DNA from 2 places in the Aequoribacter sp. genome. Region 2 is predicted to be linked to the other one. Evidence: predicted binding sites of a transcription regulator. Region 2 holds the regulator's gene; the other holds the start of a gene.
The links. The regulator FNR, encoded in region 2, switches genes on or off when oxygen is low (the NO sensors DNR and NnrR bind a similar motif). The targets are predictions, from matches to a motif close to TTGATNNNNATCAA.
Positions count from the first base shown of each region.

Region 1 (3,362 bases), on a different contig from region 2:
TTTTAGAGCGTAATCGAGACCGCCTAGTACTTCGCTAGGTCTCCGGCGCGGTCTTTGGATCGCGCCACTTTACTTTGACTTTGTTGGCCAATTCCCTATGCTGTGCGCTTATCTTTAGTGGTAGTAGAACAGGGGGTACGGTGGCGAATTACGATGTATTTAATGGCGATGCCGATGGAATTTGTGCGCTAGCTCAATGGCGTTTAGCGCATCCCGCCGAGAGTTACCTAGTGACTGGGGTTAAACGCGATATCGCTTTGGTGTCACAGGTGCCGACTGATGCACAGCATGAGGTGACAGCTCTCGATATTTCGTTTGATAAAAACCGTGATGACGTGGAGCGGTTGCTTGCGGCTGGTTCGCATGTGTTTTACTGCGACCATCATTATGCGGGTGATATTCCAGAGCACGAAAACTTAACAACGGTGATTAATCCGGCACCTGAGGTTTGCACTGCATTGCTGATTAATGGCGTCCTGAAGGGGGCCTACGCCGATTGGGCTGTAGTAGGTGCGTTCGGTGATAATCTTCACAAAAGCGCCAAAGCTCTGGGCAAGACGCTGACCCTGAGTCGTGATGCTTTAGACCTGTACGAGCGTTTGGGGCTGTATCTTAACTACAATGGCTACGGGCCAAGCCTAGAGGATTTGTACTATCACCCGGCAGAGTTGTATCGAGCGGTTGTACAGTGTGACTCCCCAATGGCGTTCGTTAATGAACAGACATCAGTGTTCGATACACTAGCCGAGGGTTATGAGTCGGATATGTCCCAAGCGGCCGCACTCGTGCCTGAAATTGCTACCGAGGATTATGCTATTTATCGCTTGCCCAACGCGGCGTGGGCTCGCCGAGTTAGTGGGGTGTTTAGCAATAGCTTAGTCGAAGATAACCCCGATCGAGCGCATGCGATATTGACGGACTTAGGCGACGACCATTCCTTAGTCAGTGTGCGCGCGCCGCTTAACCGGCGCGAAGGTGCGGATACTTTAGTCCGTCAGTTTCCAACAGGCGGTGGTCGGGCGGCAGCGGCAGGCATCAATCGTCTGGCTGAAGCGGATGTGCCTCGATTCATTGAGGCGCTTGCCAAAAACTACAGGCGTTAAAACTCGTATGAATACATCAGCGCAACTTCTAGGAATTGCCCGTCGAGCCCGGCCCAAAGCTTTGATGGAGCCGCTGCGCCACGGCGTGCTCAGTAGTGAGCACGGTTTGTCTGGAGATTGCCGTGGAAAGCCGGGAAAGCGTCAAGTAACGGTCTTGAATAAGGTACAGTGGCAGCAAGCTTGCGCAGCGATAGGGCGAGATCTTGAGTGGACCACGCGTCGCGCCAACCTCTTAGTCGATAGCATTACTTTCGGACCACAAGATGTGGGCAGGGTGCTGGCGGTTGGGAAGGCTCGCCTGCAAGTATCGTATGAATGCGACCCTTGTCACCGCATGGATGCAGTAGCCGAGGGCTTGCGAACAGCACTCGAGTCAGACTGGCGCGGGGGCATCTGCTGCCGGGTCGAACAGGGCGCCATCATTCGTGTGGGCGACCCTGTATATTGGCTCGATAGATCGGGATAGTTCGTCACTTTCGAGCGTCGGGCTTGAGTAAACTAAAAATGCCACGTACCTCGCCCAGCTCATAGCCTTGTGCGCGATCCTCGGGGTAAAAGGCTGTTAATGCGTCTAAGGTGTCGTCATCCAAATGTTTGCCATGGCAAGTTAGGCAGAGTCCCTCGGTTAACTGTGCCTTGGCGTAACGAAATCCTTCGGCGGTTTGTTCGGAGGACTCTAAGTTCTGTGTCTCACCCGCAAGAATGGCAGCTTTGAATGCATCGATCTGAGTTTGCTCCCACGTATCGGGATGAGCTGTGGGGTTACGGTTTTTATCGCTGGCGCGTCGAATAACCCAGCCGCTTTCTAAGCTTAGGCTCTGGGCGATAGCCGGCGCTACTTCAGCGCATACGCTAATGGCATGCGCCGGGCCTCCAGATTGCAGTGCTTGCTTGAGCTGAGGCTTTAATTGGCCCGCAAAGCGAGCCACTAACTGCCTCGCCTCCTGTGTTGGTTCTGTCTCTGCTTTTCCCTGCTCAGCGGATACCTGCAGGGGGGAGAGGCTAAAAACGGAAATCGCAAATGCCGCGTGCGCGAGCGTTAACCTTGGCATAAATAGACCCTTGTGAGCGTGTTTGTGTCATCATAACGTGAGCATGGTAAGAGATCTCTGACGCAGGTCAACCGACTCGTTGACATATAGCGATGCAAAGAGCTTGAAAATCCGAACAATAAATACAAGAAGGTAAGTCGATGTCTGTTTCTTTAAGTGATTCTTTAGTTCTCCCTTGCGGTGTAACCTTGCCCAATAGGATTTGTAAGGCGGCGATGACAGAGGGTTTAGCTGCGCCTGATGGTTGTGCGACGCAAGCGCTCGAAAATCTATACGGCATATGGTCTGACGGTGGCGCTGGGCTGCTGTTGTCCGGCAATGTCATTATCGATCGCGATCATCTGGAGCGTCCTGGCAATGTCATTGTCGATCGTCAAATGTCCGATGAAAAGCGCGAAGCTTTGGCGTCATGGGCAAAGGCGGCCACCCGAAATGGCAATCAGTTTTGGGCGCAGATCAGTCATGCGGGTCGTCAAACACAGAAGGTTGTGAATGCTCATCCTAAAGCACCGTCGGCGGTAAAACTGGGCTTGCCCGGGGGCCAATTTGGTGAGCCCGATGCCTTAACAGAAGCCGAAATTAACGAAATCGTAAATGGTTTTGCACACTGCGCGGCGACACTTAAAGACGCGGGCTTTACCGGGGTACAACTTCACGCCGCACACGGCTACCTGCTATCACAATTTTTAAGCCCTAGAAGTAATCAGCGCGATGACCAATACGGTGGCTCGCTCGAGAATCGGGCTCGATTACTGCTTGAGATCTATCATGCAGTACGCGCGATTGTGGGTGCCGACTTCCCTGTTGCAGTTAAGTTAAACAGTGCGGATTTTCAAAAAGGAGGCTTCGATTTTAACGAGAGCCTGCAAGTCGCTACCTGGTTGCAAGAGGCGGGAATTGATTTGATTGAGGTGTCGGGTGGTACCTATGAACAGCCCAAACTGCTGGATTTAGAAGGTGTCGAACCGGTCGAGGAGCAAGCGGTAGCAGCCTCTACCTTGGCTCGAGAAGCTTATTTTGTGGATTTTACCAAAGCGATGCGCGAGACACTAAGTGTGCCTCTGATGGTGACCGGTGGTCTGCGTCGACGCGATGCTATGGAAGAAGCACTGAATGAAGGTGGCGCTGATGTGATTGGTATTGGTCGGCCAATGTGTGTGATGACTGACGCGCCTAAACGCCTGCTGGCCGGCGAGCCAGAATTGCC
Region 1 covers NZ_CBFHWH010000013.1:31,988-35,349, forward strand. The annotation lists gene ACTF5Z_RS03975 (ComEA family DNA-binding protein) at 1-38, shown strand, start outside; gene ACTF5Z_RS03980 (DHH family phosphoesterase) at 141-1,103, shown strand; gene ACTF5Z_RS03985 (MOSC domain-containing protein) at 1,111-1,569, shown strand; gene ACTF5Z_RS03990 (Tll0287-like domain-containing protein) at 1,574-2,155, opposite strand; gene ACTF5Z_RS03995 (NADH:flavin oxidoreductase/NADH oxidase family protein) at 2,296-3,362, shown strand, end outside.
Region 1: a site for FNR is predicted at 2,213-2,226, ahead of ACTF5Z_RS03990 (Tll0287-like domain-containing protein). Genes of this name have one in related genera too.

Region 2 (3,362 bases):
CGCGCTTGCGTTGTGCGTTGTACCACGTAATACGACGTGGCGAAGAGTGCCGAACCGCCAAACGCGAAGATCACAGCATTCGTGTGTAAGGGACGTAGACGTCCAAAACTAAACCACGGCTGTTCGAAGCTAAGATCGGGCCAGACGAGCTGCGCCGCAATAATGACGCCGACGAGCATGCCGACAATACCCCACACAACCGTCATGACGGCAAACTGCCGCACAACGTTATAGTTGTAGACGGGGTGCTCAAGTTGTTCGTTTAATTCACTCATGATTTTCTTCCGTAGTCTTGGGCACTGTTAAGCTGAATGATCGGTAAATTCTGGAGCAAAGCCGTACTCCCACGCGATGATGGTGACCACTAAAATTCCAACAAAAATTACCAGTGCAATCGCGATAATGGCACTAGAGAACAAAAAACCACGCTCTTCCGGTATGTTCATAACGATCGGAATGCCGAGGTACAGTAAATACGTTGACCATGACAGCGCGACCACACCGATAAGTAGGTCTAACCACAACAAAGGATGAAAACCGACTAAGCCGGTAACGAACAGTGGTGTGCAGGTGAGGCCAGCAATCACGATGCCGCGAGTGAGTGTGGAATTGGCACCATATGTCGCGGACATCCAGTGGATGAAGTAGCCGATGATAGCAACTGAGCCAACCATGACGAAGTAGAACAGAAACGCAATCTCGGTGGCGCTTGCCTCCGTTAGTCGAATGGCGTCGCCGGATGAGCCCACTGTCCAGCCCACGTGGCTAGTGCCGTAAAACCACGCGACAGCGGGTAATATCGCCATAATAACCGGGAAAAGAGCCAAGGCATTAAAACTTGACCCCTGAAGCTGGGCGACGCGGCGCCAGGCCGTGTGCGGCTGTACCAGCAGGGCTAAGCCATGTTGAATCATGTGTGTTCTCCTTTATGAGTTTGCGCCCCAACACGCAGTGGGTATTTTATAGTGTCCCCAAATCATTACTTTGACTTGAGTCAATTTGCTATTACCCGTGCCGCGATCAGGATGCTTCTTGGTGGTGAACCTTAGTGTGGGCGATTTCGGTTAATGCATCGAAGTCCAAGATGGAGACTTCTTTATTGTCGACCTGCAGTATCGACTTTTTTTGCAACCGACCGATGACTCGGCTGACGGTTTCAATGGTGAGTCCTAAGTAGTTTCCGATATCGACCCGAGACATCGGCAAGCGGAATCGATTCGCGCTGAGCTGTCGACGGGCGTTGCGTGAGGAGATGCTGAGTAGCAGTGCAGCAATACGTTCGTCGGCTGAATTTTTGCTAAGCAGGGTGATGAGCTGCTGGTCTTCAGTGATTTCGCGGCTCATTAATTGAAAGAAGTGGCGCTGCAGATTGGGAATTTTAGCGCTCAGCTCGCCAAGCGAGTCAAAGGGGATTTCACAGACGGCAGAGGTTTCCAGGGCTTTCGCTGTAGAGGCGTGGACATTGCGACTAATACCATCCATTCCCAACAGCTCACCTGGAAAATAGAACCCGGTGACCTGCTCGCGGCCATCGTCGGTCGTCGCGAAGGCTTTAATACTGCCGGAGCGGACAGCGTAAATTGAATTGAAAGCGTCGCCCTCGTGGAACAAATACGCATTTTTCTGAATAGGTTTACTGCGCTGCACGATGGCATCTAAGGCATCGATATCTTTGCCTTCCAACGCAAGAGGCAGGCAAAGCGTGTTCAGTCGGCAATTGCTACAATTTGTCTTGAAGTCGTGGTGGCAAGTCGTGTCAGTCGCCAAGTGTATTTTTGTGTCCATAAGAAACGCACCCCCCAATGGTGTCGTTTATTGTCCCTACAACAGTGTATTAGTTTAATCTAATATTAAGCCTCTAGTCTTCCCCTGTGACAATTTGTCATACCGTCTTCGAATATTTTATATCTACGGGCGTTTGCTCGAGCCAAGCGTCAAATACCATACAAATATTGCGTAAAAAATGACGGCCAAGGGTTGTCAAACGGTAGCCAGAGTTCGTTTTGTTTATTAACCCATCCGTGATGAACTCTTGCAAGTCTTCAATTTCTTTTTTCAGATAGCTTTGGGCTTGATAACCGTGCCGATGACAGATTTCCGAGAGCGAAAATTCAAGTTTACAGCAGATATCCATGATGATGTCTCGGCGCAAGAGGTCATCTTGTGTAAGCCGCAGCCCTCGGCTGATGGGCGACTCGTTAGCTTGAGTCTTACCTAGATAGTCATCGAGGTTGCGAGCGTTCTGCACGATCATATCGCCGATCTGCGAAATGGCAGAGTGGCCAATGCCCATCATATCTTCGGCACTTTTGAGCGAATAACCCTGAAAGTTACGCTGCAGACGCCCCTCGCGTTGCGCCACCGATAGCTCATCTGTCGTTTTGACGTAGTGATCCAGACCTATCAGGACATACCCTGAATCCGCCAGCGTTGTATCGATCAGTCGCTGTAGTCGCAGTCGCTGAGTGGCTGAGGGTAGTGTCAGCCGATCGATAGCACGTTGGGAGGTGAATCTATTGGGTAAGTGAGCATAGTTATAGCAAGCAATCCGATCGGGTTCGAGTTGAATGACCTGAGCGAGGGTTTTACTGAAGCTCTTTTCACTTTGATGAGGTAGCCCATAGATCAGGTCAAAAGACAATGACTTGAATCCGTGCTCGCGGATGCTATGAGTCAGATCAGCGACCATTTCGTAAGGCTGCACGCGGTTAATGGCTGTCTGGACGAGGGGGTCGAAATCTTGGATCCCCAAGCTCAAGCGATTGAATCCGAGTCCTCGCAGCAGGGCTATTGTTTGTTTGCTCACAGTCCTTGGATCAATTTCGATGGAATATTCCCGATCCGATGCGTCGGTTAGTTGGTAGTTTCGAGCGATGAGGTGCATTAATTGGGTCAGCTCGGCATCGCTTAGATAGGTTGGAGTGCCACCACCCCAGTGTAGCTGGCTTACGAGGCGCTGGTTTAAGCCCCAATCTCGATAGCGAGTAAGTTCTTTATCGAGGGCGTTCAGATACTCTTGTCCTGCGCCGGGTGTTCGTGTGACCACTTTATTGCAGGCGCAGTAGTAGCAAATAGAGCGACAAAATGGGACATGAACGTACAGCGACAAGGGTAGATCGCGCTGATCGGCTTGTGCGCAACGTGCCTCAAATTGTTTGATCGCGAATGCCTCACTCAGGTGGGGAGCGGTGGGGTAAGATGTGTAGCGCGGCCCCGGCCTCTGGTATTTCGGTGCCAGACGCTCGATGTCAGCCTGGAGATGGGTGGCATTCTGGGACATGTGAAGCCCGCTTCCGTTGCACAAAGAAGCTGGTAGCTTATCGCAGTGTCGTCTTCGGTCGCTTGACTTGGGTCAAATCGCG
Region 2 covers NZ_CBFHWH010000001.1:53,000-56,361, reverse strand. The annotation lists gene ccoN (cytochrome-c oxidase, cbb3-type subunit I) at 1-275, opposite strand, end outside; gene ACTF5Z_RS00255 (Yip1 family protein) at 303-914, opposite strand; gene fnr (fumarate/nitrate reduction transcriptional regulator Fnr) at 1,021-1,785, opposite strand; gene hemN (oxygen-independent coproporphyrinogen III oxidase) at 1,883-3,280, opposite strand.